Roseiconus lacunae: one gene and its partner. The protein of the gene in region 2 binds, or shares a complex with, the protein of the main gene of each other region. Links are inferred from orthologs where the notes say so. Each region holds a gene or a part of one and is shown on either strand. Other genes may lie near its edges. The genes, in order: hisH and hisF.

Region 1 (14,955 bases), on a different replicon or contig from region 2:
GGCCACGGTCGTAATCCATCGAAATCATGGACACCATCAGCCGTTTCATCCAGAACATAAAGATTGGCAAGGTGCTTTTCATGTTCCAGGTCACGATCGTCCCGATGCTACCTTCGCTATCAGTCGTCGGGCGGACGATAAACTGGACATCGGCTTGCGATTTCCATGGCTTTATGAACTGCAAATCGGCTTGCAACTTTCCGGCGACTTGATCGACGGGCTCGGCGATTTCCAGATGCTTCATTTCGCCTTCGCCAATAATTTGGCTGTGCCAACGATAGCCGCCACCGACTTGATCGGTCGGTTCGGTATAGCTCAATTCACACTTCGGATCGGCGAGGATCCAAGGCGACCATTGCTTCCAGTTTTTAAATTCACGAAGGTGATCGAACACCGTATTCGGATCGGAGTTAATGTCGATCGATTGAGAAACTTCAAAGGCAGGCATTGCGGGGACGCGAAGTTCGAGGCGGGAGGTCGTCAACGTGTTGACGAACTGGATTGGAAGCTTGCTGCGGATCGCCCGGCATCGCCTACCAAATGGCATTTCACGTGCGAATGATCAGCCAGCGTCCGTTCACTCGGAAGTTTCACGAGTGACCTCTGGCAGGAAAACCCTGGCAAAAACACGCCGCCAGACGCGATACGGCTGTTTCAAATCACCACTTGGTAGGTCTCTGAGGTGACGGTCCGAAGCGATATTCAGTGTAGCGTGATTGTCGGCGAACGCTGTGGGTGGGACACTATTCCGCCGGACTTTTGAACCAACTCACAAATTTGGACCAAAGTCGCTTTGGAATTCGTCCGGTCACCAGTTCTTCAGTCCACGTTTCTCGGCCGGTATCGAAGTTATGCCAAACCGCGTCCAGGTAAGGCGCCGAGGAAGCAGAAAGGGTTTCATAAAACCCTTTTTCATGGATCGACACCAAGGCATCGCTGTAGTGTGCGAACAGGTGTTCATCAAGCAAGCTACCTGCCACACGCACCGTCGAAAGTGCACCGCGTGTCGAAAGCGACAGACGGTCGATGGCAAACATGGTCATTGTGGTACTGACATCCCAGATCCCGACGCCGGATTGGCCCGCCGCCACTTCCATCTCTTGCCACATCCGTGTGACCTCGCTTTGCGGAATAAGCTGACTGGGGTCAACTTGCTGGACCTGGGCCGCGATCTCACTGATGGTGCTGGTCATCGCTTCCAAACTCATCGGCGGAGCCTCGGCTGCTTTGGAGGCACGTAGGCCGGTGTTCTGTAAGGCTTCTACGAGATCAGAAACTCGGTCGATGCTTGAAGATTCGTCGATGATGCCCTCACGCTTGAGTTCTTCACTGAGTCGCTTGAGGTAATGGCTGGAACCGTAGGCGACGTCATTGAAAACGGCCAAGACGGTGAGCGGAGAAAGGTGCAGCGTTGCCGCTCCGGCCAAGTCGAGCAGTCCGCCGACAGCTTTTTGCGCCAGTGCGGCCTCTTCGTTCTGCTGCGGAGAAATTTGCTGTTTGGCGACCCCACCGACATCGTGAATCATCATGTCGAGTGCTTGTCCGATGAATGCGGCATAAGTCTTCGACGAACGAAAGGCCACCGGAATTAGCCAGCCAGCTGTTTCGTTCACCAACCCGCCGACGACGGCCGAAGCACTTCGCGCGGTACGCTCGGGCAACGATAAGCCATAGGTGAGCGTGCCCAGCAGCGATGTCTCACTGTCAGAGCCGGAAAGTGGCTCTGGCTTCACATCGTTGTTCATCGTGACTCAAGTCCAGTTTCATTCGAGGTTCATCCGCAAGCCGGCTTATCTATGGCACCGCATCGACTCGAATGAGGCGCACACTTGCCGGAGATTCACCCGAAACAATTTCAGCAAGCGCAATACATCGTTCGTCGTCGTTTATTTCCAGACTTGTTTCGCCGACGATGCTCAGGCGTGTCTTATCACCCAAGACAAATGCTCGCGAATTACCGTTGGTGGTTAGCGTTCCGATTAACAAGATTCCTTTTGTCTGCCGCTTTGGCCAGTCGATCCAAGCGGCACAAAGTGATTCCAGTTCAGAAAGCGTTCCTTCGTCGGCGAGGGCCTCGAATACGGCATCAAGCTTGGGAGTATCCGCCTCATCAACGAAATCAGCCAAACGCGAGACGTTTCGGTAGGCTTTCACCGTCGCCATCGTTGCTTCACGATCCGACAGGTGATCGGCACCGATGGCTTCCAATTGTCGAACGACTTGCTGACAGGCGAGCAACGCCGCGTCGCCGCTGACCGAAACAACCTCGGCTCCACTGCCCTCAGACGTACTGCCCTCAGACGTACCGCCTTCGGAAACGCCGTGGGCTCGTTCACTCGTTTCCAGCTCATCCGGTGCGGTCGCTTCTGTGGTTTGCGTGTCTACTTCGGCCGGCTCGATCGGATCTGCTCGCTCGGGTAAAGGTAACGCTTCGCTGGGCGGAAAGCTCATGCCGACCGTCGCTTCCGCACTCGCTTGTCGGACAGGGTTGGTCAATTCGGACGTGATCGGGGGAACCGCATCATCGATGACCAACTCGGGCGAGGGCGAATGAGATTCCGAGGCAAGATCTGATTGGTCGGCCGCAACCGAGGCGTCACTTTCGATTCGATCTGGCGATGTTGGTTGATGAAGACGTTTGTGACGTTGCAACGCTTGCTCGCGGGCGATCATTTCGATGGTTCTTCTTGGTTGACCGTCCAAGTCATCGACCGGCTCGACGTCCGTCTTAATCGACTGTATCAGCTCTACGATGGAGCCATCGTCGTTGTCGGTCACACCGGCGATCGTATTGTCGGTGTCGATCGATGAAGCCGCCCAACTCGACGACGGCAATACGGCAACCACGGAATCATTGGTTGGTTGAAACTGATCGGTATTGATCGAAGTTGCCTGCTTGTCACTCGCAATCCAACCATCACCCACGTCTTCGTTCGTCGCGCCGGACACGTTGTCGCGCGTGTCTGATAATGTGGTCAACATAGGCGCCGGGGAGTCGACTTCGTCATCCTTCGTTTTGCCAGTATCAGCGGCTTCCATGTCAGAATCATGGTCTGACACTGACGCCCCCGTTGAATCATCGTTAGCGGATGTCGCAACTGGAAGATCATCAGCACCGGATGACGACGCGTTCCCTTGGACCATCGCTGAGTGACTGGAGCCATCGAACGGATAGAATCCGAGATCGACTTTGGCGAGGATCAGGATGTAGGCTAAGATCGGTAAAGCCATCAGGCTTGGCGCGGCGATCTTGAAAAACCGGATCGCGCTCTGCCGGCGCTTCCCCCAACCGTTCTGACGATAGTATGGACGATCGTCTTCGTCGAAGGTAAACGGCGTCGCCTGGTGTCGATCGCGTAGCGCAAGTTGCTCAAGCTCGTCATCAAAGCTCGGATCCTCATCTGACACCGTTGCATCAAAATCATCGTCCGAAGATCCGAACGCGTCGCCTTCTATGACATCCTCGCCGTCTCCATCCTCGTCATCTGCTTTCGAATAGGACTCGCTTTCCGCCCAAGCTTCTTCGATTTCTTCCAACGTCGGCCGTCGCGTTTCGCTCGGTGCAGGATCCGCGACGAGATCTTCTTGCGAATGTTCTGCCGGCGTTTTGGTGATCGCGATCGGTTCGGCAAATGAGACGGAAGTGCTATCGGCGGTGTCGTTTAAGATAATGTCCCCTTCGGCAGTGTCTCCGGCGGCAGTGTCTCCGGCGATCGCATCGTGGCTCGGCGATGACTCGAACGTCGCATCACTCTGGTCGCCCGAAGGCGTTGTCCAGCTGGGCCCGTCCTTGGGCGGCCCATCATGCCGAAGACTTTCGAGCTCCTGGTGGACCTTCTCGACCAATTCATCCTGACGAAGGGATGTCGCCGAAAGATCATCCAGGGTGAGGTTGCTGGAGTCAGCGGCGAGTCGCCGGCTTGAGCGATCCGCCCCGTTCGCGACGGCGGCCTCTTGTTCGCCAGAACCGTGGCAAAAAGCGCCGGGGCTGGCGGCTTCAGGTCCTGCGAGGTCGCATCCGAGGGGGCTTTGCCCCTGAGTACCCTGTAGGTGTTCGTCCATACCCGACACGTCGGGAGGCAATGCCAGGCCGGTCTCCCCACCCTGGGGATAAACGATCGTCGCGATCGGCGGCAATTGTTTCAGCCATCGTTCGGCGGCAGAAACCTCGTCGCACCAAGGACATTGAATCGCACAGTCGGCGGGCACCTTCATGGAGGCCACACGGACGAGTTCGTGACAGCAAGGGCAAGCAGTTATATCCATCGTTCACCACAAGAATAGCAGGTCCAGACGAGAGTCTACCTCGATCTCCCCCGCTTCGTACCTGGGGACCGACGGAAAATCTCGGCCGCGGGGTGGTCCGGAATGGTCCTCCCAAGCGGGCACAAATGTTTCCTGTCGCCGCCTTGCGTTACGAAATCCGCCGTTAACAGCGGGCTCTCCCTGCTAAGACGGTTGGATTTTGCGAATCCAATCCGTGATAGAAAGTCGCAATCGATCACGTTTTTTGTCGATCGCTCGGTTCAATTTGTCGGGCAATCGCTCATTGAAATCATCCAGCAGGACCGCCCGGGTGATCTTTTCGACCAGTTCTCCCCATTGCTCAGCGACCTCGCCACCGAGCTTACTGACCCGATCAACGTCCAGGGCCATCAAGGTCAGATCGGCCTTCTCTACCGATGGATCGATGATTACTGCGGGCGGTAGCTCCCCGTAATCGGGATAGGCATCAAGTCGTCCTACCAGTTTCAAACCGAGTTTGACTTTGCCAGTCACCTCAACACTGTAGAACTGAAGGCCTCGCGTCCAACGCTCAATACGGGCCTTAAAATCCAGCGGCGCGATTAAATCCGTGTGGATTTTCCAACCGTGGCAAAGACCACCGTCGAGCGGACGATTCGGAGTGACCGAATGGACTTGGACATAAATCGGAGGCGCGGCATTCGGGTCTCCCGGTAGCGAGACTTCGTACTTAGTTTGCAGGCCATGCTTGACCTCTTTCCAACGCCGATGCGTCGTGATCCGCAGCCCCTCACGTCCAACGCGAATCCCCGCCCAAACCTTCTTCGTGTCGCCCCAGTGCTTATCGCCCTCGTAAGCTCGAGGGCAATACTGCAAGCTCGAATCGATTAATTCTTGGACCGTCTGCCGAGCTTGCTCGGCAGACATGAACGGTTGATCGTTCGACATCGCCGATGCCATCGGCGGCGAGGCAGCCAGCGAATCGAATCTCATGCCCACCACTTGGATTCCTGCGAACATCGCCGACACCCAAGCCATCAATTCGCGGCGGTCGATGCCCCCAGTTTCAACTAGCGGTAAACCACTGCGAAATAGACGCCATCTCGTCCGGTCGCCATTGCCGCCCCGGCGACGCTCATGCTGGGATCGCTTGTATAGCACGCATAAACCCCGTTGGGCGAGTAGGAACTGGACCAGCCGACACCCTCGTATCGGCCAGGCGAAAACGATCCCGGTGGATGCGACTTCGTCCCCATGCTCGCCATCTGCTGAGCACGGCGTTCGGCAACCGCCTGCAAAGCCGGGTCGGGTCGAAGGCTACGCAATCCTTGACGTGATCGCTGACGATTCAAGACCGACAGCACATTTTGGATGCCGGCTGACGACCGCAACACCTCCGCCGACCCCGCAGCTACCCGCCTCACCGCATTGCCGGCGGTTTGCGGAATTGCGGTCGCTTGCGGCGCAACGCTGGTCGACACTTGACGTTGGTGCCACGTTTGGCACCGCGAGCAGTAATATCGCCCCGGAGTCACAACCGTTGAATTCGTTAACGTGGTCGCACGCCCGGCCGAGCGAGGCGAATTCGCTACGACGTCTTGTGCGATCGCCGACGTAGTCAACATCGGCAGCATGACCATCGCAGCTGCAAACAGGTTGAGGATTCTTACATGGGGATACAGGAACACAAACAGTCTCCATCGTTGAGTACGGAATGGGAGCCGGCCTTCGACACTCGCGAAAATCGTCGCGACGAAGCTCGAACACCGCCCCGACACGCGTCAGCCACTGACGCTTGCCATCAGCGGCCGCAAAGGATTGCGATACTTCGCTCAACGGGAAGGGGGAAAGCTGGGAGACCTGCGAAAGTTTTGCGGCCGATTTTGTTTGGCACGACAGAACTTTTGGTGTGAACAGCAGTTGCGCCGGCTCACAACAAGCAAGTTTTTTTAATGCCGTTTGTTAGACCAGGAAAAATGGGTCGACCTGGCAGCCTTATCCGCAGTAGCCATCGCGGAGTTTCCGAGATGTGGAAAAATGGTGTCTCGCGATGTCGCTCATTCATCCCGACACGATGTCGCTGCTCAAAGCCGATGCTTCCCCCGCGATCACGCGGTCGGTGCTCCGGAATGACTGGCGAGTTGGGTGAAGCGACGGAGAAGCTGCAGCCCATTCGACTGGCTCTTCTCGGGGTGGAACTGGGTGGCAAACAAGTTACCCTGGGCGATCATGGCACAAAAGTCGCCGCCATAGTCACAGGTCAGGGCGACGACCGATGGATCGGAGGGCCGCACGTAAAACGAGTGCACGAAATAGAAGTGGGACGAATCGCCAATATCTTCGAGCAACTCACAATCACTCTGCTTCTTGACTGTGTTCCACCCCATATGTGGGACTTTCAAGTGCTCGGGCAGTTCAAAGCGAACGACGTCGCCGGAAAGAATGCCCAGTCCGCGATGGGTTCCGTGCTCGAAGCCTTCTTCGAAAAGCAATTGCAGGCCGAGGCAGATTCCCAAGAACGGACGCCGGGTCTGGCAGAAATCGCGGATCGGTGTCGCGAGATCACGTCGATTAATTTCCGCCATCGCGTCACCAAATGCACCGACGCCGGGCAGGATTAACCGATCGGCCGTTGCGATTTCATGAGGATCTGATGAAATCTTGGCCTCGCCGCCGACGCGTTGCACCGCTTTTTGAACGCTGCGAAGGTTCCCCATTTGGTAGTCGACGATTGTGATCATGGTTCAAGTCTCGAAAGAAGAATTTCGGCCACCCGATTTTAGGACACGTTAAACCGAAACCCGTTCGCCGCCCAGTACGGGGATTGGCACTGAGCGGTCGCACGAAAAGGCCTGATCGACTTGAGATGCCCCTCGCCGGACCTGGTCTGGTCCGTCCTAAAACGGAGCGACCCGGTGGGAAGGTGGACGGAATCGCTCGTCTGATTTACGATCCGCTGCAAAACAATGACCAGAATGAACCGATCTGACGAAAAACTGGAGCACCGGAACGCCTGATGCCCGACTCATTAATGCCGCTCGATCGCCTGATGAAAACGCTTGCCGAACGAGCCGAAACCCGTCCCGCCGGGTCATACACGACGAAGTTGATGGACGGCGGCAGTGAAAAAATTGGCGCGAAGATTCTCGAAGAGGCTGCCGAATTGATCGAGGCGGCCGACGAACCCGGTGACGAAGGACGCAATCACTTTGTCTACGAAGCGGGCGATTTGATCTATCACACGCTCGTCATGCTGGCTTACCGAGGTGTTGAGCTGGACGAAGTCGCCGCCGAATTAGCGCGGCGCGAAGGCACCTCGGGGCTAAGCGAAAAGGCCAGTCGCAAACCTTCGCAATAAAACACCGCCACCGATCGCAACTCAACTTCGGTGAAGCGACTTCAAACGTCTGCGAATCGGTGCGAACGAAATTGAAATAACAGAACAGAGTAGAATGAAGCAATGACGATGGGATTACTCAATAACAACCTGCGAATCGGGATTCCAAGCAAGGGTCGACTGAGCGAACTTTCGGGAGAACTTCTCGCCCAAGCGGGGCTTAATTTTCGTCGCCAGAATCGCGGCCTGTTTGCCAAAGTCAAAGGTCTGCCGATTGACATGATTTTTCTGCGAACCGATGACATTCCCACGCTCGTTGCCGAAGGTGCAATCGATATGGGGATCACCGGTAGCGACTTAGTCGAAGAAGCCAACGCGAATGTCTCCACTCGGATGCGGCTGGGCGTCGGCCGCTGCCGGTTAGCGATCTGCATCCCCGAAGACAGCGAGATCAAATCGGCAAACGAGTTGGATGGGAAACGTATCGCGACAAGTTTTCCGTCGGTCACGAAAGCTTACTTGGGACAGCACAATGCGCTCGCACACATGGTGTCGCTCTCGGGCAGCGTCGAAGTGATGATCGGATTGGGGGTCGCCGATGCGATTGTAGACCTGGTCGAAACGGGAAGCACGTTGGCGGCCAACCGATTGCGGGTCCTGGAAGAAATCGGTTCTTACGAAACGGTGTTAATCCAAAACGATCGCTGCCGTGACGTGGAAATGGCAAACCGAGTCGTCCGGCGATTAGAAGGTGTCGTGATCGCCCGTGATTTCGCGTTGTTGGAATACAATGTCCCGCTTGCCAAACTGGCCGACGCCGAGAAGATCACGCCAGGATTTAATTCACCGACCATCGGGACACTCGAAGACGAAACGTTGCGCAGCGTTCGTGTGATGGTCCGCCGAGACGAGATTATCGACGTGATGGAAAAACTCGAACGTCTTGGCGCGACGGCGATCTTCCAGACGACGATTTCCAATTGCCGACTGTAAAACTGCCGACTATCAGTGTCTTGCCAATCCATCTCTCGAGCCCGAATAAAAAAATGTCTGAAGAATTGCCGATCGAAATTGATGTCCAATCCGTAAAGGCTTTACGTCAAGCGAATGAAGACTTCCTATTGCTCGATGTCCGCCAGCCCGAAGAGTACGCGACGGCAAAGATCGAAGGCAGCACGCTGATCCCCATGGGCGAGATTCTCGATCGTATCGAGGAATTGGAACCGCATCGCGATTCGCGAATCGTGGTCCATTGCCATCACGGTGGCCGCAGCATGCAAGTCACACAGGCACTGCGCGGCAGGGGATTCGGTCAGACACAAAACATGGCTGGCGGTATCGACGCCTGGAGCCTTGAGGTGGACGCAGAAGTCCCCCGTTATTGAAAACAAACGATCCCGAAAAATGGACTGTGAACGTTACCAATCGCATCCTGATTTCGATGGGCGGTTCGCGTTTGCTGCCGACCGAATCCGCGACCAACCACAATCGGTGCCGCTGGCGAGGCAACGTTAATGCGGCGAGCCTGATTACGAACGACTAAACGGACAAGGCAGTCGACCGAGCAAAACAATCAACGTCCCGTGGCGAGTGCCGCCGGCTGACAAGGCGAGGTGCTTTGGCATCTTACTTAGCCAACTTTTCTTACTTCTCTGAAATCCGATCACGTCCAACTTTTATCGAGTCGCGGTGACCTGTTCACGGCGGTACGATGGTGGCGTGTCCAGCTCGAACGGAGGACCACCGTGTTCACTCGACAAAGTCACTCCGGTGCCGAGATACCCCACGGTCCCGCGTCCGCGAAGCGGGCATCGCCGCGATCGGATCCACCTCATGATGACGCCACAACGCGAACCAGCGAAGCAATGGAATCAGCCAGTCAGAACGAATCTCAGCCCTCTTCGAATGGGCCGCAAGTAAGCAGCGACCATGGCTCGAAACGTGATCCCGAAACAGCCCAGTTGTTACTCAACCAAATCGAACTGGTACGTGAGAAATTGCAGTCGGTGATCCGTGGAAAAGCGGATGTGATCGACTCGGTGCTCACCTGTATTCTGGCAGAGGGTTCGGTGCTGCTCGAAGACGTCCCGGGTGTGGGGAAAACGACGCTGGCAAAGTCAATCGCGTCACTGATCGATCTTGAGTTTCAACGGATTCAATGCACGCCCGATTTGTTGCCTTCGGATATTCTTGGGAGTGCGATTTTTCAGCCGACCAGCGGTGAGTTTCATTTTCGTCGGGGGCCTATCTTTTGTAACCTTTTGATCGCCGACGAAATCAACCGTGCGTCACCGCGAACACAAAGCGCGTTGCTCGAGGCGATGGCCGAGTCACAGGTGACCATCGATTCGTCTCAGTATCAGCTCGAGCGACCCTTCATCGTGATCGCCACGCAAAACCCGAGTGGGTTTGAAGGCACCTATCCCTTACCAGAATCGCAACTCGACCGTTTCCTTTTCCGATTGTCGATGGATTATCCCGATGTCGAGAGTGAAGTGGAGTTGTTACTCGACCAAGCGGCCAAGGATCCGTCGAGCGAATTAACACCGGTGATGCATCGCGACGAACTGGCCGCACTCCAGCGTTTGGTACGTGAAGTCAGCGTTGATCCAAAAGTCGCGCGTTACTTGGTTGATGTCGTCAGCGCCACTCGGCAAGACAATCGTTTGCGTGTCGGCTGTAGCCCGCGAGGATCAAAAATGTTGCTGAGGGCGGCACAGGCACGGGCGGTCTTGGGGGGGCGTGACTACGTGTTACCTGACGACATTCAAGAGGTCGCCGTCGCGGTCCTCGCCCACCGTGTTTCGATGCGATCGGTGTCCGCGTCGTGGAATGATGCGGCGGCGGTGATCGATGAAATCTTACGTCAAACCGAGGTGCTTGTGTGAGCAGAGACGGCGTTCAAGAAGCAGCCGATCGAGGCGACACCTCCGCGAAGCGTCTGCATTCACCAAACGACCTTCGACCGAATGACGTTCGCTCTGCGGGTCTGCGGAACGGGGGACCGGACGCTTTTCGGCGACACTTGAAAACCCGCCTTCGCCTGGCCGGGCGCCGCACCTTACAACTTCTCCTGGCGCCATTCCGAGGCTACCTTTCGCTTCGCAATAGCATGACCTACGCGTCAGTGTTCGCGTTGCTTGGTATTTTCTTGACACTAAATGTGATCTGGGGTTTCCCCTGGAGCGGCATGATGGGATTGTTTTTGGCAATCCTCTTGATCGGGTTCGCCATCAATCGCGCGATGTCACCGAAGCTTAAATTGAGTGTGACGTTGCCGCGGGTCGCGATCGCGGGAGAACCGTTTTCGCTCAGTGTTCGCTTGACCAATCCACGCTACTTTCCCGCGATTAATCTTAGAGTCGGATTTCACCGCGAAGGCTTGCGACTGATCAATCGTGCTTTGATCTTACGCCAATGGGACGCGTCACCTCCGGTATCGGTCCAGATCCTTCGCAGCGGCGGACAGATCCAATGGCATGGTTCGATGCGTTTTGACACCCGTGGCATCCATCAATTGCCACCGTTTCGTGTTTCGTCATCGTTTCCGTTTCACCTTTATCACAGCCGAACCGAGATTCCTTGCCAGACGCAAATCGCGATTACACCGGTTCCCGCGAACCCAAATGATGACCCGACGTCACGATTGATGCTTGCCGAGATCGGCGATTGGACGCAGCAACTTGTCGCCGGGGCACCCGTCGAATATATCGGCAATCGTGAATATCAAGTGGGCGTTCCGGTACGTCGCTGGGATTTTGCGTCTTGGGCGAGGCTCGGCCGTCCGATCGTTCGTGAGTATCAATCGCCATCGATTCAGTCGGTCACACTGATCGTCGACACGTCGCAACCACCCGCGCAGTCGCGACACGCATCGCCCGGCGAATTAAGCGCTCACGCACAGCAATTCGAACGATTAATGTCGATCGCGACCACGGCGATCAATGAAATTACTAGTCGCCGGGTACAACTCGCTCTGCACGTGACCGATCAACCCGATCCAGACGGATTCCATGGAAATCGATCGGCGATCGAGCCTTCCGATTCGATGCTGGTCCGCCTGGCGGCGGCAGAACCGATCGAACCGCATCGGGCTGAGAAGGAAATCATTGAAGTCCTCGAAGCAAGCCGTCGCCAGCCGGTACTGATCCTTTCGCTGATTGATTTGAATAGTCCTGAACGGTCCGAATTGGCAAGCCAGCTCCCTTCGTCGGCCAAGTACTTGCAGATCGAAACGATGCCGGAACAGAACGCGGATACCTCTAACGCCAAGTTGAAGTCATGACGTCCAAAGCGATCCATCGTCGCAAAGAGATGATTTCGGCAGACGATATTCGAGTTCAACGGTGGCGGATCTGGGTGCTGCCTATTTTGTTGCTTCTGGAATCCATCTTTGTCGGATCGACTTTTAATACGATCGGATTGACGCTGCTGACCTATAGCTGTGCCGCATTGTTGGTGATCGCGATTGTCCAATTGATGGGCGGTTATGAAGCGATCACACGTGAGGTTGTTTCAGTGGCTGACGCAGCTTCGATTAAGAACAATTCCGCCGGTAAGCGGCCCGACCCAGGACAGCAACGCAAAAAACGATTTCGGCTAATCCGTGCGATCTCGGCACCGATCTTGTTGGTGCTGATCACATTGTTCGGAATCCTGACCCGCGTCGACGCTCATGTATCAGCGAATTTGAACTTTGTGGCGATGATCGTCGATGCGGTCGCCCACGGTGCCCTGTTCGTTTCGTTTGCCCTTTGGGCGCTGTACCCCTATCACGGTCATCCGTCGATGCTGGCCTTTGGTTTGATCGCGATGTTAATGGCCGTCACCGGCGGTGGTGTCAGCCATACGATCAACGGTCAATTGGTCGCGGCATTGGCAACCCTGGTCGGCTATGTCATCGGATCGGAACATATCCTCGGCCGCTGGCAACTGTACACCGCCATTCGTCGTCGCCAAAAGGTCTTTCGACAACGATTGCAATCACGCGAACAACGTTTTGTTTGGGGACTGAATGATAAAGCCAAGGCTCCGTTGCCCACATCAACGGTGTCGACAAATTCCGGTGACGTACGCGGGCCAATGCTGTTTTATGTGTTGGCGTTTTCCCTGCTCTTGATGTCGACAACCGCAGCCGGGCACCTCGCCAATATTATGGTACCGGGATTCAGGATCGACTTTCTGGATCGATTAAGCGACTCGTTGGAGAAAGTTGCCGGCGGAAGCATGATCGGTAGCTCACGTTATGTCCGTGGTAGCCGACTCGGACAGATTCGTCGCCACATGATGGGAGAGCCGACCGAGGTTGCGTTGCGTGCGATCGCCGAGAACGCGCCGGGGTACCTGCGTGGGACGGTGTTCGACACGTACCGCGAAGGAGCTTGGTCGCCGATGTCCGACCGAGCGTACGGGTTCGATCGTGTCGGTGTCGAATCGATTCAACCTCGCTTTCTTGACCCAGAAACCCCGGCCGAAATTCAGGTTCGAGTCGGCGCGGACGATCCGGATCGTCGTCGTTTTCCCGTACGGAAAAACCTCGACGAAGACATTATCGGAACGGTCGAGATCTATAACGTTCCGTTGAAAGGCCAATTTGTATTTTCTTCGCTTTCGACCGAATGGATCGAGGCTTCTGTTTTCGGCGTCTCCCTAACGCATCACGATTCGGTGGCTCAAGGCGTCGATACGCAAATGCCCTACGTGCTAGGAATCGGCGAACGGCCACCTCAGGAACAACTGTCGCCGATCCGCAAAGAAATCATGATGCAAATCCCACCGTCGATTCGACCGGTCATCGAGGAGATTGCTTTTTCGGTTTGCGATGGGCGTTTGACTCCCAAGTCGAAAGCCAAAGCGATCGAAGAACATTTTCAAAAGAACTTCCGCTACTCACTCAATCGCCACCCGGCCCCACGTGAGATCGATCCCGTTGTTCACTTTCTGGAAACACAACACCCCGCACACTGCGAGTATTTTGCAACCGGGGCGGCGATGATGTTGCGATCCGTCGGTGTCCCAACACGTTATGTCACCGGATACGTTGCCAATGAACTCAGTGAAAGCGGCGAATTCTACGTGGCCCGCAATCGTGACGCTCATGCATGGGTGGAAGCTTATGACGCAATCAGCGGGCGTTGGTTCCCGGTCGAAGCAACGGTCGGAAGACGCTACCGAACACTCAACGACAACGTTTCCTTGGTCGGTGATGGTGATGGTTCGGCGGACGCTTTTTTAAACGACGAAGACGACCAGTCCGCACTGGGGCGCTTGATCGGATGGGTATTGTCGTTTCGTACCTCAGACTCGCTGACGTTTATTTTTCAAATCGCTCAGCTGCCGTTGTTCTGTATGGTCGTGATCCTGCTCTGGCTGCGGTATCGACGCCGTGCTCTCGCCAGCGGTGATCCAATGGAATATGAAAGCCGACTGATGCTTGCCAAGGTCGATCGACAGGTACGTAAGTTCTCGTTGACGCGTCTTCCCGGAGAAACGTTGCACCAATTCTCACGTCGAATTGATAGTGCGGCTCAAGCGTCTACGGATCCTGAATTACTGAAAATGGCGGCCCGTTGGTACCGGCAATTCGCTGACCGTCGCTACCAGGGGCAAATGCCAGAGCCGCTTGCGTTCTAGTGAGTGAACACCGCTTTCCGGTTTGGACTTCAGTTCAGCCGCACGAAGCCAACTCCGGTTCTGTTGCGCTATCCGGGCAGACCTTTCTTCCAGGCTCGGATCTTGATTCATGTGGGACCATTTCAGGCAATCTGCTAGCGTTCCTGGGCGGGAATCATGCTTGCGCAAAGTTTGCCGGCGATGTCTAAACCGCGTCAGTCCCGGCACAATCGATAGGAGCGGACCTTTTTCACAACCATCAAGCTTTCTTTAGACCGAAAACCATCGCCAATCGGAGTTTCTTACCTAATCCGCGTGCTAACTTTTTGTGGCCCAGCGTTCATCCGCCAACCAGCACAAACCATCGCTAAACCTTACCAGACCGGTTTCACTGACCACGCCGATCTTGGTAACCGCACGGGGCCAGATGGTTTGAATGAATCACAAGGAACACTTGCATGCCCTCGACCGCTGACTCGAATCAAACAGTCAATAGCACCTCGGACGAGATCGTGACCATTGACCGCCGTCGACCGGACTCCGAGCGACGTAGCGGGGACCCGAATGCAACCGACGTCGGCGCGATGACCAATCCACGCCGAAAAAAGCAACGCCGTCGTCATATTGATCCGACGACCTGCGAACGCGATTACTCCAACCCTGAAATCGAATTCATGCGGGCGATGGACGACTATAAACGTCGTAGCGGACGTATGTTCCCGACCTGCAGCGAAGTCCTAGAAGTCATCAAGGAACTCGGT
Region 2 (14,858 bases):
ACCGGGAACGTAACCAAACATCTCTTTTTTTGCGCCGCTACGACGTGCCTTGTACATCCGCTGGGTGTGCGCCCAAATGAACGCGGCCGATGTCTTTTGATAGGCATCGCCAAGTTTTGCCTTCAGCAATGGCAGCCAGACCTTTTCAAACGCCCCTCGTCCCGACCATCGCCGTAACCAAGCTTCCACGGATTGCCGTTCCATCGATCGAAAGTCACGGATTTTGGACGCCAAGAAGATGGTCCCGCCAAGGCGCAAGCGTTGAAAGAGTGAGAGTGGCTTGAAACGCAGGAACTCAAGCGTGTTGCTCATCGATAACAGCTCGCCGCCGGCATAGAAGCCAGTCTTCGTCTCGACCCAGCGGATCTCATCTTCAAGATCGAGGTCGCGTAGCTTTTCGCGTAGCACCGAATCGCTTAGTAGTGTGACGTGATAAAAGCGATCCCAAGTGACATCGCCCAGCTTCCACGCGCTGGTCAATCCGCCGACGGTCGGCGCCGCTTCGGCAATCGTCACGTCCTGTCCCTTCGCGATCAACTCGTCGGCGACTTTCAAGCCCATGACGCCCGCACCGATCACCAGCCAACGTCGTTTCGGCGGCGATGAATTGGCTTCGTCGACCACCCTTAGCGGCCTCCCAAACGGTGACGCATCAATAGCTTCAAGGTGAGCCCGATCGTTTTAAAGACCTGCATCTTGCTGGCGCCCCCTTTGTGGTCATACCGCAACCGCAACGGGGCTTCGCCGAACAGCACGCCTTGCTTGCGAAGTTTCAGCAGGATGTCGGCCATGCAAGAGAATCCCCGTTCGCTGACAAAGTCGTCGCCATGATCGGAGAACCCCTGGCGAATGACCGATGCGCGATACGCCCGGTATCCCGATGTATAATCACGGACCCCGCGAGTCGGAAACAAACAGGTAAACAACACCCGCGCCGCGACGGAAAGAAAATGTCGTTCGATCGGTACGCCTACCGCAATGCCACCCGACTCGAAACGTGACGCAATGACCACATCGCAACCTTCGTGAATCATTTGCACCATGCGATCGATCAGCCCGGGTGGGTGCGTGTTGTCGGCATCCATGGTCACGATGATGTCGCGCTCGCCGGCACGATCGACCGCCTCTTTCAAGGCGTCACGGATGGTTGGCCCAAGTCCCTGGTTCTCCGAATGCTGGATCAAATGGATCGGCATTTGAAACGACATTTGCGACACGATCTGCGCCGTGCTGTCGCTGCTTCCATCATCGACGACAACGACTTCGTAGGGGATGTGACTGTCGGCAAACGCTTCACCGACGCGTTCGAGCAATTCCGGTAACGCTTCTTCTTCGTTGTAAGCGGGTAGCGCAAGAATTGCTTTCGCCGGACGAAATCTTTCGCTGCGAACTTCGGTCGCCGCGGCGACACTCGACGCAAGTGTGGGCGTGTGCTTTTCGGTTGAAGAAAGAACTGGATCGGCCATGGATCCCTTCGCTAAAACATGGTGTCAATCGTGATCAAAGTGGCTCGCAGTGTAGCCCGACCTCCGCGACAGGCAAGCTGCGAGAGTTAACACGGTCGAAAGAGACAGGCCAATAGAAAGGATCGTTTCAAATCTAACGACCACCACACCCGCAAAGGGCGGCCTGAAGGCCCCACGGCTGGCTTTCGGATTATTGCTTCGCAGTCGCCTAGAGTCGCCTTTTGCTCCACAAAAGTTGCGCGCCGGGCGCTACTTTCGCGGAGCGAAAGGCGACTTTGGTAGGTTCACAGCACAGGAGCGAAAGGCGACTATGGCTCGTAACGCCGATAGAGGAACTCGTCTTTCTGTAACTTCGCTTTCGCCCCGTTGTCGCGGATGTATCGTCTCAAGTATTGATACTGCTCCGGACTACGGACCAAATGATCAAAAGGCTCTTGTTGCCAAAACTTCCCTTTCTGACCAAGATGCGAATTAATTTTCATCGCGGTGAAGTGCAACCAGGAGTCACACTGGGCACCCATCGAATCTTCCGATGCAAAGCTTGCCATTAGGTGAACATGGTTGGGCATCACAACAAAGTCCCCCATGCGATACCGGACTCCGTCAAAATAGAGCAACGAGTCCGCTACGATTTTGGCAAGAACCGGACGGCGAAGCACACATGCTCCATGGCAAGTATCGAGAAAATCTTCTCGACATCGATTGAATTCCTTTTTGAACCGATTTCGAAGGTCGGGAGACAATGTGGGCAGTGCATTCCGCCACGGCGGATCAGCATGGGCGTGACGCACGATCCATTCGTTTTTTTCTCGTTCCCATCGTTGCAAAACATCACGTGGAATTGAATCTTTCGCTCGAAAGGTGAGGAAAACAATTGCCCCTGCTTGCGACCAGTGTGGTCGATAATGTTCGCTAATCGAAAGTGACGCCCTGGGGTCGAACAACTCGCCAAGATTCACTTTTGCCTCCAAATTCATAGTCGCCTTTTGCTTCGCAAAAGTTGCGAATCATATTCTAGACACGCTACTTTCGCGGAGCGAAAGGCGACTTTGGTTCGCCAAACCTCTTGCCGCGCAGCGATTTTGCGAAAGAACGTTCCCTGTAGCAAACAAGTAATAACGCGAAGGCAATCGCCAAACCGTTCAAGCCGGTGGCGAAAGCGTAGGCCGCTGGTCCTAGATCTAGCTTTGTGAGCAAGCTTTGCGTGGATAGCAAATTGAATTGTGGCAACAACATCAATGCTGCTATCCCCCAACGCAAATGCATCCCGGTCGCAGCCCAGTATCCTGGTGGCGTGGCGATCGCGGCGGTGATCGGAACGACCAACAACATCGCGTCATAGGACTGATGATAAAGACTGGTGAGCACGGCCAACAGAATCATCGCCCCCGTCGCACCGCCAAGTCCATCGTCGATCTGCTGGCGACGCCGCATAACGAAAGCAACCATCGGCCAAAACAACAGCGCAAACATCACGAACAAGTGAGTCCACTGGCTCGGTTCCGACCGCGTCCACTTGCACACCGACGCCAACAAATCTAGCCGCGTCCAAGAGTGCACCGGAGACTCGTCCGGCATCGTCATGTGCACTTGCTGGGTCGTCGCGATGTCATTGAGCAACTTTGCCACACCGGCCCCCAAATCCACCTGGCCGGTTTCTCGCACGCCTTCGTGATAGGCCAGATACATAAACGGCGCCAGCGCGATCGCCACACTGGTTGCGGCGCCTAATATCAGTGCTTTCAAGTTTCCTCGGGCGAGCAACAAGAATCCGAGTGGAATGATGTACGTCGGCTTTGCGGACACGATCACCAAGGCGAGTGCCGCTCGGCCCGGTTTTTCATCCGCCCAATGGATTGCCAGTAGCGTCGCGAGAACCAACTCAAACGTGAAATAGCCGTCGAACAATGTGATGTGACCGCCACGTGAGGCGACGAGCAATGCGGCGATCGAAGCCACCCATTCGACTCGGCCGCCTTTGCCGGCTGCGGCCGCCGAGACCATGGCGATCACGATCACTAAAGCGACGCTAAAGACAAAGTAAATGACTTCGGCGACATGAAGGGGCAACATCGCCAGCGGTGTGTGCAGTAGCAATATCCCCGGCGAGAAGAACGGGATTTGACGAGCAACGGGATAGCTGTCGGCGTAGCCTTGTCCGTACGGGCTGACCCCGGCGATCAAAGCTCGCGCCGGAAAATAGATCCCGTTGTGAAAGTCACACATCCCTTGATGCGATGAATCAAAAGGACCGGGAAGTTGGTATTGCCTGACAACGCGGAGGGCGGTCACAGCCACTAACCCCAGGAAGGCGATCACAGCCAGAACGGCAAGCGGCTTGTGATGCGTGACCCAACGCATTTAGGACGCGTCCGAACCGGACGAAACTTGCGTACTTTCAGACTGTTGGCGATCGCGTCCGAGCAACTGCTTCACCGCGAGGGTTACATCGGGCTGACGCATCAGCGATTCACCGACCAAAACGGCTTTCACGCCACCGGTCGCAAGGTGCAACAAATCATCGTGGGTCCGAATGCCACTTTCACCGACGATCAAACGGTCAGCCGGAATCTTGGGACACAGGTCAAGCGTGTGCTGCAGCGTGGTGACAAACGTCCGCAGGTTCCGATTGTTGATCCCAATCAACTTGGTGCCCGTTGCCAGCACGGCACCCAGGTTTTCCGGCTCGAACAACTCGATCAGGGTTTGCATCCCCAGTGCGACCGCCGCTTGATGCAATTCGATCAATTGGGACGCATCCAAACATTCTGCAATCAACAACACACAGTCCGCACCTGCGGCGCGAGCTTGCAGCAACTGATAACGATCGACGATGAAGTCTTTGCGAAGCAACGGCACATCAACGGCCGCGCGAACTTGGCGCAAATAATCGAGGGAACCTTGGAAAAATGGTTCGTCGGTCAAAACGCTGATACACGATGCTCCGCCGGCAACATACCCCTTGGCGATCTCGACGGGATCAAAGTCATCGCGGATCAGTCCCGCCGAAGGGCTCGCGCGTTTGACTTCGGCGATCACGTTGACCTGGTCTCCAGCAGCGAGCGCGCCGTGAAAATCACGACAGGGCGGCAGGTCTCGGATTTGAGCTTCCAAGTCATCGACCGAGACGGCAGCGGAATCCCGCTGAATCGTCAACTGAGTCTTTTCCAAGATGTCGTCAAGGATGGTCATCGTTGTGGGCCGAGATCAATGTTTGAAGTGTCGACGACCGGTGAAAATCATCGCGATGTCATGTTTATCACACGCTTCGATGACTTCTTCGTCACGTCGCGATCCGCCGGGTTGGATGACGGCGACGATGCCCGCTTCGGCCGCCGCTTCGATCGAATCGGGGAATGGGAAAAACGCATCCGAGGCGAGAACGGCACCCTTCGCCCGATCGCCGGCTTTGTCGATTGCGATTTCAACACTATCAACCCGGCTCATCTGTCCGGCACCGACTCCGATCAACGACGTATCGGCGGCTAACACGATCGCGTTGCTCTTGACGTGCCGCACCATTTCCCAAGCGAACGCGATGTCATCCCACAAGGCGTCATCGACTTCGGTGTCCGTGACCGTTTCCCACTGCAACCGTGGACTGGTCATCCGATCGGAATCCTGAACCAACATGCCGCCGCTGATGAAACGACGGCTGACCGATGGCGGTGGGTCATCAAGGATACCGACTTGCATCAGTCGTACGTTCTCCCGCCAGCGTGGGCGCGTCGTCAACATCCCAACCGCGCCGGCTTCGAAATCAGGCGCGACGATCGCTTCGATAAACAGCCCCGGCTGGCAGAGCACTTCGGCGGTTTCGACATCGACGGTTTTGTTGATCCCCAAGACCGATCCAAACGCACTCAGCGGGTCGCCTTCGAGTGCTTTCTTGCACGCGGTCGCCAAGTTGGCATCGGTCGCCGCGCCACAAGGATTGTTGTGCTTCATCACCGACACAGCCGGCGTCGCCAAACCGCGGACGATTTCCAAGGCCGAATCGAGATCCAACAAATTGTTGTACGACAATTCCTTGCCACTGATCTGACGCGCCGAAACCAAATTCGCGCTGCGAACGGCTGGGTCGGCATACACGGCGGCTCGCTGGTGAGGGTTCTCGCCGTAACGCAATTGAGTCTTTCTGCGAAGCGAGAGGTGCATCGCCGAAGGAAACTCGCCGGCGATCTTATCGCCACGCATGTAATCGGCGATCGCTCGATCATAGGCCGCGGTGTGATCAAAGGCGTCGGCGGCGAGTTGCTTCCGCAGTTCGAGGGTCGTTCCGCCGGCGTCGAGCTGTTCGAGGAGTTCGCCGTATTGTTCGGGACTGGTCGCCACGGCGACGTCTTGGTGGTTTTTCGCGGCCGCACGAACCAAGCTCGGTCCGCCGATGTCAATCTGTTCGACACACTCTTCGAATTTTGCGCCCGGTCGTGAAGCGGTTGCCGCGAAGGGGTACAGGTTAACGACCACCAGATCGAAGGTGGCGATCCCGTGCTCCTTGATCGACTCGAGATGATCATCGCGATCACGACGGGCCAGAATTCCGCCAAAGACCTTGGGATGAAGTGTCTTCACACGACCGTCAAGCATTTCCGGGAAACCGGTGTATTCGGCCACGTCCAGGACTTCGATCCCAGACTGTTCGAGGTGTCGGCGGGTTCCGCCGGTGCTGTAGATTTTCACCCCCGCTCGTTGTAATCCGGCTGCGAGGTCGGCGAGGCCCAATTTGTCGCTAACGCTGATCAAGGCATTGCGAACCGGAGTGACGTTTGACACGGAATACAAACCCAGGAATTCGAGGGGGAAAGGACGGCGAACCGCCGCTCGCTTCGGCAACAATCTCGCCGCAGCTAAATTTGAGTCACAATGGATTACTTAGCAAATTAAATTCGCGACACGGCATGCGGTCAACCGGCACGGAGGTTTCAACGGTCTGTCCGTTTTCATATAACGCGGTTGCAGACCTGTTCTTTACTCCACAATTGATCCCGCCCGATGCTAGCTGCCCGAGTGATTCCATGCCTTGATGTCCATGGTGGACGCGTCGTGAAAGGGACTAACTTTGTCAATTTGCGGGACGCCGGGGACCCGGTCGAGGTGGCCAGCCGTTACGAAGCCGAGGGCGCCGATGAATTGGTTTTTCTGGACATTACCGCCAGCCACGAAGAACGTGACATCATCTTGGACGTTGTCCGGCGGACCGCCGACTGCGTTTTTATGCCGCTGACCGTTGGCGGCGGCGTTCGCACCATCGAAGACGTTCGCGACCTGCTCAATGCCGGCTGCGACAAAGTCTCCATCAATTCCGCCGCTTGCAAAGATCCCGATTTCGTCCGTCGCGCCGCCGATCGATTCGGTAGCCAATGTATCGTCGTCAATATTGACCCCAAACGGGTCACAAAAGATGGAAAAGAATTCTGGGAAGTTCATATCAATGGCGGTCGCAAACCCACCGGGCTGGAGGCCGTCGCGTGGGCCAAGGAAGTCCAATCGCTCGGCGCCGGTGAAATTGTTCTGACCAGCATGGACGCCGACGGAACCCGCGATGGCTATGACCTGCCCGTCACCGCGGCGGTCAGCGAAGCGGTCTCGATCCCGGTCGTCGCGAGCGGTGGCGCCGGACACCCCCAGCACCTCGCCGATGCCATCATCAAAGGCAAAGCCAGCGCCGCACTGGCAGCAAGCATCTTTCACTTCGGACAATTTACGATCGAAGAAACGAAACAAATCATGCGAGACGCGGGTATCCCTGTCAGAATTTGATCGCACAGCAACTGCCCTTGGGAGAAGTGAATGATGACGACCGAACGCGAAACACAATCCAATCGGCGATTCCAATTGACTCGGCGGGCGACTCTCTCAGGCGGCGTGCTGACACTCGCTGCGGCACAACTGAGTTCCCCATGGGGCTTGCCAGAAACCTCGGCGGCCGAGGACATCACAACTGATGATCGCGCGCGATCGCTGAAGGTCGGCTTGATCACCGACCTCCACTACGCCGACAAAGCCCCCGTCGGCTCGCGCCACTATCGGGAAACGCTCGGTAAGCTGGACGAAGCCGCCAAGCAATTCGAACAACAAAACGTCGACTTGGTGGTCGAACTCGGCGACTTGATAGATGCGGCAAGCTCGGTCGATGACGAGCTTCGTTATCTTGAAACGATCAACCGGAAATACTCCGCGATCGCCGATGACCGTCACTATGTGCTTGGCAATCACTGTGTCGACACGTTGACCAAAGACGAATTCCTTGGTTCCGTCGGCCAGGAAAAGTCATACAAGTCGTTCGATCGCGGTGGCATTCACTTCGTCATCCTCGACGCCTGCTTCCGAAGTGATGGGACACCGTACGGTCGCCGCAATTTCAAATGGACCGACGCAAACGTTTCGGACGAAGAGTTGCAATGGCTGCAAGCAGATTTAAAAGCCAACACGAAACCTGTCATCGTCTTTGCCCATCAACGATTGGACGTCAGTAACAGCCATGGTGTCAAAAACAATGCTGACGTACGGACGATTCTCGAATCATCTGGCAATGTTGCGGCGGTCTTCCAAGGCCACAGCCACGCGAATGACTTGAACGAGATCAACGGCATCCATTACTGCACCTTGGTCGCGATGGTCGAGGGATCGGGTGAGCAAAACAATGGGTATTCGGTCTTGGAAATCGATCCCAAAGGCGAGTTGCGATTGAGCGGCTTTCGCAAGCAAGCGAATCGGCACTGGAATGTCTAGTGCTCTGTCTAGACCACATGATCGGGTTCGACTGACCAGCCGACGGTCATTAGGCCAGTTTCTTGTACCGAAACCGTGGCTAATACCAGTCGGCTAATTTATTGCGCCGAAACCGTGGCTAACGCCAATCGGCTAACTCAAATTTTAGACAGTGTCGAAGCACGAGCCGGGCTCGCTGAATTCAAAATCTACGCGGCGGTGCGCGGATTCGTGACGGACGACCAGGCTGCTACACTGGTGCGTCGCTCGCGTTTGACTCTGTCCCCAGCTTTTAGCCCCTCAGCCCCCCGCATCCCACCCCATGTCCCTTCGCCTTTCTCACCCCGGCTTGCTGTTCTCTCTGTTATTGGGATTGACCTGCGCAGGATGCCAGCCGAATCGATCCTCCGAAGACGGTACCGAGCCAACCGCCGAGAAAAAGCTTTCCGAAGACGACCAATCGGCGATTGATGTTGTCCCAATCGCAGCACAAGTCGAGAAGGCGGCGGTCAGCGTTCGTCGCGATGGGAATGACAAAATTATCGAAGTGAGCTTTCGTGGTTCTAGCGTCGGCGATGTTGCCGGCCAGCTATCGCTTCTGCCAAAACTGCGTAGCGTCCTGCTGTCCGGATCGGATGCCGATGACGCGACGATGGCAGAGATTGGAAAAATCACGACGCTGGAAAACCTCGATCTACGCGGCTGTGCGATATCTGATGCGGGGCTTTCTGCGTTGTCGAACCTGCCGCGATTAAAGGCGATCAAACTGTCCGGACGCGATGGTCAAACGAAAGTCACCGCGGATGGCGTTTCGGCCCTCGGCCAAATCAAAAGCTTGAAAGTCATCGCGCTCGACTTCTTGCCGGTCGGTGACGCAGGCGTTCGGTCGCTCTCTGGGTTGCCAGAACTTCGCGAGCTTTACCTGGCGGGCACTTCACTGACCGATCAATCGGCTGAAACACTGGCAGGATTCGATCAACTTACAAAACTGCGTCTCGCGTCGAACGACTTGTCAGGCGAAACGATCCGGCAACTTGTTTCCGTCAAGGGAATCGCCGAGCTTGACATCAGCGATTGCCCAAAAATTGATTCGGCCAGCGTCACCGAGCTGGCCGGTTTCTCAGATCTAGTCAAACTGAATCTTTATGCCACCGGCGTTGGCGAAGGTGACTGGGGATTGCTGGCGAAGCTCAACAAACTCCAGTGGCTGAATGTCGATAAGACGGATGTCAACGACGCCGCCTTGGAAGGGATCGGTAAGCTCGAATCGCTCACGTTCTTGCACCTCGGCAGCACCAAGATCACCGATGCGGGAATGCCCCGTCTTGCCAACCTAAAACAGCTCCGCAAACTGATCGTCACGCGGACAGCGGTCACGCAAGCGGGTGTCGATGGCCTTCAAGATTCGCTCCCCACGACAGAGATTCAACTGGAGTATGTCGAGGGCAAGTGACTAGCGGCACGAAAAATGTTTGGCGGATGAACCTTGCCTCGATGAATCGAATCGTTCATCTTAGCAAGCTTCCCGATTGCAGTAGGCGGGGCGATCGCTCGCACGGTTTTAGCGCCGGCGGGAGGAAAGTCCGGGCTCCGAAGGACAGGATGGTCGATAACGTCGACCGGTCGCGAGACTAGGGAAAGTGCAGCAGAGAGTAGACCGCCGAACGATTTGATGGGCTCGCCCGTCAAATGCGTGGTAAGGGTGAAACGGTGCGGTAAGAGCGCACCAGCAGTCGAGGTGACTCGATTGGCTCGGTAAACCCCATCCGGAGCTAGACCAAACAGGGTGCAGAAGTTGTCCGCTTCACGATGACATCCGGGTAGGTCGCGATTGAGGCGACGAGCAATCGTCGCGCACAGATAAATGGTCGCCGCCCAAGCATCGCTTGGGTACAGAACCCGGCTTACAAGCCTACCTGCAATCGGGGCTTTTCGGCCGCGGTGGTTTACTTAGTTTTGCGGCCAAACGAGTCGACCAAGGGCGGCTCTTCGACGCCAGCCATCGCTTTGTCAATCACCGCTCGCAACTGCCGCCGCGATGCGGTGTCGCCGGCAGTTTCAGATTCGACGAACGTTTCCGACAAGATCGGATCATTTATCCGATAAAGTCCTCCGTTTCGAAACAACTTGTGGGTCTGGTTCAACGCAAACACATGACGTGAAAAACGTTCCTTGTCCCAGCCGGGTCGAGGGTCATACCAAAAGAACGCGGCGTCGCGAGTTGCCTCGGCTTGCCCGGTCAACAACGGCAAAAAACTGACCCCGTCGAACGTCTGCTCCGGCTGCGGCTTCGCCTTGGCCATCTGCAACAGCGTTGGAAAGAAGTCCGACGCTTCGACGATGCCATCGCGGACCGCGGGTTTGAACCGTGTGGGACAATGAACGATCAACGGAACATGAATCCCCGTTTGCAGTGGCGTTGCCTTTCCGCCGGCGACCGCTCGGCCATCGTCTAGCTTTGAGACTACGTCGAGATGGGTTCCGTTGTCACTGTAGAAAATCACGATCGTGTCGCGTTCAAGCTCGCGCTTTCGAAGCCCGTCCATCAAGCTGCCCATGGTCTTGTCCATGTACTCGATCATGTCGCCCGCGAAACGCAGGTCAGTTAACGACGGCTCTTCGGGATTCCATTCTTCTGAATCAGGTGTCGGCTGAAATGGCCAGTGCGGTAATGCCATCGGATAGTAGACGAATCGCGGGTGGTCTTTCCGACGGTCAAAGAAGGAAAGGATCTTTTCAACCCAAACGTCTTCGCCATATCGCCCGGGATAGGTTTTCAATTCACCGTCGGTCCCACGTTTGCCTTCCAACATCGTCGGATTGGCGTAGCGAGACCCTTTGTCTTCGGTATCGAGTGCGTGAAACAATGCGTACTCGTCAAACCCGGCATCCTTGGGGTGCATGCCGGTGCCGCGTCGATGCGTGCCGCCGGGATAATCCGGTGGGTCATACGATTGCAACTGCCATTTCCCGAAGATTCCCGTCGCGTACCCAGCTTCGCTCATCGCATGACCGAACGTCCAAGTCTGGGGATCAAGAATCCCGAATGATTGCCAGTTCCGGTGATTATCAAGTCCGGTCATCAACTCGACTCGAGTCGGGGTACACAAGGGTTGCGAGTATGCCCGAGTGAAACGCACACCGCCGGCGGCCAGTCGATCAAGATTGGGGGTCTTGTAGGAACGCCCACCATAACACCCCAGACCTTCAATGCCGATGTCGTCGGCCATCACCAAAATGATGTCCGGAGCCGCCGCGGAAACTCGTGCCGCAGGGCCAAGCGTTACGACCGCCAAGGCGGCGAGAGCCAGTCGAAATAGGTTCGGTGGTGAAGCGGGCATACAGGCTGCAACTGGAACTAAAACAGGCGAAGGGAATGCGTGAGATGACGTCATCATAGCTCAACTCACCTGAAATGTCTGGCATCGGCACAACGCCGGATTGTCAAAGGATTTCCGGCGGATTCGACGCTTGCAAGGCAAGCAAAGTACAATACAAACCCGATTCGGAGCTCATCGTAAATGAGACAGGATTTACCGCAGGCAGTCTGCTCTCGAACATCGGGCAGCGGCCTTGCGGTGTTATATTTCTTAGCAGACCTTCGATTCCACCGGTGATCAATCGATCGATGACAAAAACGATTTACTTCGCGATGGTTTGGATCACATCGGCGCTCGTGTTGACCGACGTTGTGACACCTGTATCAGCGAATGAGGTCGCGTCGTCTGACAAAGTCGCTGGGTTTGAACGTTCTCTGCAATCGTTCTTCGAGAACCACTGCAATGATTGTCACGCCGACGGGGAACACGAAGGCGGGCTTGCCCTCGATGAACTTTCGACAGACCTCTTAGACCCAGCAGTGTTCGCCAAATGGGTCACCATTCATGACCGGGTGCAATCGGGTGAAATGCCTCCGCCCGACGGAAATCCCCCGGAACCTGAACAACGACAGTCTTTCCTTGAGACATTAAGCGTCCCACTGGAACGAATCCATCGGTCCCGGCGATCAACTGTTTTGCGGCGGCTGAATCGGCAAGAGTACCAGAACACGATGAACGATCTGTTCGGCACACAACTGGAGCTCTCCGGATTGCTTCCCGAAGACGCGCGGTCTCATGAATTCGATAACGTGGGCGAAGCGTTGGGACTGTCGATGGTGCATCTGGAACGCTACATGGATGCCGCATCCAAGGTACTTGATGCCGCGATCGCAACATCCAATGAACGGCCCAGCGTCGATCAAATTTCGGCTTGGTACAAAGACACCCGTGAAGCGGAGAAGCATGTCGGGTCAGCATGGAAGTTGCTCGATGATGACTACATGGTTCGTTTCGAAGGCGGTGGCTATCCCTCCGGGATGCTTCGCAACACCAACGTCGAGCGCCCTGGACGTTATCGCATTCGAATTACCGGCTATGCATACCAAAGCGACCAACCGGTGACCTTTAGTGTTGGCGGAACCAGTTTCGCCGCAGGCAGCGAAAAGCCGATTTATGGTTACTTTCGGCTGCCGCCCGGGGAACCAACAACCATCGAATTGGAAGCCTGGATCGAGCGACGTTACATGATCGCGATTGAGCCTCACGGTATCACCCATCCGAATCGCTACAAGCAAGCGAGCATTGACGAACATGCCGGGCCGGGGTTAGCGATCGGCGAGGTATTTCTCGAAGGCCCGTTGCTCGAACAGTTTCCCAGCCGTGGCCATCAACTAATTTTCTCCGGTATCGATCGCCAGGAAGTCATGCCCCGGAATCCGCGTGACCGACTGAAGCGTTGGTATGTCCCCAAGTTTTCGATTGAAGCCGACGAACCGAATTCGTTGGCTCGGAAATCGCTCCGCCGAGTCGCCGATGCGGTAATGCGAAAGCCGATGAAAGAGGAAGCACTGTCACCCTACGTCGATCTGTTTTCGCAGCGAATGCAAGACGGTGAATCGATCGAGCAATCCTTGCGCACCGCCATCACCGCACTGCTGTGCTCGCCGGGATTCTTGTATTTCCAAGAATCGCCCGGTCGTTTGGATGACCATGCGATCGCCAATCGCCTGTCCTACTTCCTGCATCGGACCTGTCCCGACGAAACCCTGGACGCACTCGCTCGCGAAAGCAAGCTTACGGCAGACGGTGAGCTTCGCATACAAACCGAGCGTTTGATGAACAGCCCACGTTTCGAACGCTTCCTGGTTGACTTCTCGAACAGTTGGCTCGACCTTCGCGAAATCGACTTTACCGCACCCGATCAAAAACTTTTCCCCGAATACGATCCATTCCTTCGCCATTCGATGCCGCTAGAAACGCTGGCGTTTTTGCGAGAGGTCATCGAGTCCAACCTGCCGGCGCGATCGCTAGTCGCCCCCGAATTCGCGATGCTTAACGAACGTTTGGCGGAACATTACGGTCTGGAAAATGCTGACGTTCGTGGCACGCAGATTCGCAAAGTCACTTTGCCGAACGATTCAATCCGCGGCGGCTTGTTGGCTCAAGCAAGCATCTTGAAGGTCACCGCCAATGGGACCAACACGTCGCCGGTGACACGCGGGGCTTGGGTGATGGAACGGATCGCCGGGGTCACACCTCCGCCGCCCCCGCCAGGAATTCCAGGCGTGGAACCAGACATCCGCGGGGCGACAACATTGCGAGAATTGCTGGACAAACATCGCAACGCGGACAATTGTCGGGCGTGCCACCAAAAGATCGATCCACCGGGTTTCGCAATGGAATCTTTCAACCCGATCGGCGGCTATCGGGAACGCTATCGATCGTTGGGAGAAGGCGAACGTATCGACCTTAGAATCAACAATCGGCGCGTCGCCTATAAACTTGGGCCACCGGTTGATCCCAGCGGTCAGCTTGCCGGCGGTGAAGCATTTTCAGGGTTCACTGAATTCCAAAAACTGCTCGCCGAACAAGATAGAATGCTCGCTCGGACGTTCGTCACCAAACTACTGACGTTTGCCTGTGGCCGCGAAATGGGTTTTTCCGATCGTTCCGAAATTGAGCGGATCGTTGAATCAACGTCGGACCAGCAATATCCCCTGCAAGAGTTATTGCATGCTGTGATTGCCAGCGACATCTTCCACACCAAGTAGCCACATGATTCGTCAAACCGATCGCTCCAGCTTGGGCGCGTTTCGAAACCGAAAACTATCCCGCCGCCATCTGCTGCGCGGTGCAGGCGCAGGCATCGCGCTACCAATGTTGTCAGCGATGCGACCGGCGTTCTCGGCAAGGCCAACGCCACCGCCAAAGCGTCTGATTGCGATCTGTGCCGGACTGGGATTCCATGGGCCTCACCTGTTTCCCGCCGCGGAAGGTCGGCTCGATGCGACGACGCCGTACTTGGACAATCTTCGTGATCACTGTGATCAAATGACATTGCTGTCCGGGCTATCACATCCCAACCAAAATGGGAATAACGGGCACGCGTCTGCGATGACTTGGCTGACGTCTGCTCAGCGCCCGGGTTTAGCGGGATTCAAAAATACCATTTCGCTCGATCAATTGATCGCGTCAAAACTCGGTGGCGTCACACGACTGCCATACCTGTGTTTGTCGAGCGGAAATGGATCGCTCTCGTGGACGGCGAACGGCGTCAACATCCCCGATGAGCAGTCGCCGGCAAAGATCTTCCAAAAATTGTTTGTCAACGGAACGGCGGAACAGATTGAGACACAAT

What was found.
Region 1: the proteins of hisF (region 2) and hisH are in contact, whole or in part, in a crystal structure (PDB 6RU0), measured with the Thermotoga maritima proteins. The link is inferred for Roseiconus lacunae from one-to-one orthologs. Residues at the interface, in WP_004080486.1 of Thermotoga maritima: Met1, Leu2, Ala3, Arg5, Ser40, Glu41, Asp45, Glu46, Ala70, Glu71, Ile73, Asp74, Ile75, Pro76, Phe77, Asp98, Lys99, Ser122, Gln123, Glu161, Thr195, Leu196, Asn247, Arg249, Glu251; in WP_004080484.1 of Thermotoga maritima: Asn15, Arg18, Arg22, Arg117, Leu118, Pro119, His120, Met121, Gly122, Trp123, Asn124, Asn134, Gly135, Tyr136, Tyr138, Val140, Tyr158, Glu180, Lys181, Ser182, Ser183, Lys184, Ile185.

Annotation. Positions count from the first base shown.
Region 1 is NZ_VSZO01000079.1:65,243-80,197, reverse strand. What follows is about bases 5,171-8,133. They hold hisH (imidazole glycerol phosphate synthase subunit HisH), read right to left. Parts: upstream 6,987-8,133; coding sequence 6,354-6,986; downstream 5,171-6,353. Other genes in these bases: hisG (ATP phosphoribosyltransferase), read left to right, coding at 7,706-8,133; FYC48_RS25875 (phosphoribosyl-ATP diphosphatase), read left to right, coding at 7,262-7,603; FYC48_RS25885 (CAP domain-containing protein), read right to left, coding at 5,316-5,933; FYC48_RS25890 (hypothetical protein), read right to left, coding at 5,171-5,283. Outside these bases: FYC48_RS25905 (GyrI-like domain-containing protein), read right to left, coding at 1-448; FYC48_RS25900 (hypothetical protein), read right to left, coding at 744-1,745; FYC48_RS25895 (hypothetical protein), read right to left, coding at 1,795-4,215; more of FYC48_RS25890, read right to left, coding at 4,450-5,170; more of hisG, read left to right, coding at 8,134-8,575; FYC48_RS25865 (rhodanese-like domain-containing protein), read left to right, coding at 8,629-8,967; FYC48_RS25860 (AAA family ATPase), read left to right, coding at 9,328-10,470; FYC48_RS25855 (DUF58 domain-containing protein), read left to right, coding at 10,695-11,867; FYC48_RS25850 (transglutaminase-like domain-containing protein), read left to right, coding at 11,864-14,215; FYC48_RS25845 (hypothetical protein), read left to right, coding at 14,653-14,955. UniProt on the Escherichia coli protein: IGPS catalyzes the conversion of PRFAR and glutamine to IGP, AICAR and glutamate. The HisH subunit catalyzes the hydrolysis of glutamine to glutamate and ammonia as part of the synthesis of IGP and AICAR.
Region 2 is NZ_VSZO01000001.1:745,492-760,349, forward strand. Bases 5,480-8,345 are described here. They hold hisF (imidazole glycerol phosphate synthase subunit HisF), read left to right. Parts: upstream 5,480-6,461; coding sequence 6,462-7,229; downstream 7,230-8,345. Other genes in these bases: purH (bifunctional phosphoribosylaminoimidazolecarboxamide formyltransferase/IMP cyclohydrolase), read right to left, coding at 5,480-6,242; FYC48_RS02565 (metallophosphoesterase), read left to right, coding at 7,263-8,201. Outside these bases: FYC48_RS02530 (NAD(P)/FAD-dependent oxidoreductase), read right to left, coding at 1-624; FYC48_RS02535 (glycosyltransferase), read right to left, coding at 627-1,466; FYC48_RS28250 (transposase), read right to left, coding at 1,775-2,125; FYC48_RS02545 (glycosyltransferase 87 family protein), read right to left, coding at 2,490-3,827; indole-3-glycerol phosphate synthase TrpC, read right to left, coding at 3,828-4,658; more of purH, read right to left, coding at 4,674-5,479; FYC48_RS02570 (leucine-rich repeat domain-containing protein), read left to right, coding at 8,503-9,633; FYC48_RS02580 (sulfatase-like hydrolase/transferase), read right to left, coding at 10,127-11,578; FYC48_RS02585 (DUF1592 domain-containing protein), read left to right, coding at 11,809-14,271; FYC48_RS02590 (DUF1552 domain-containing protein), read left to right, coding at 14,276-14,858.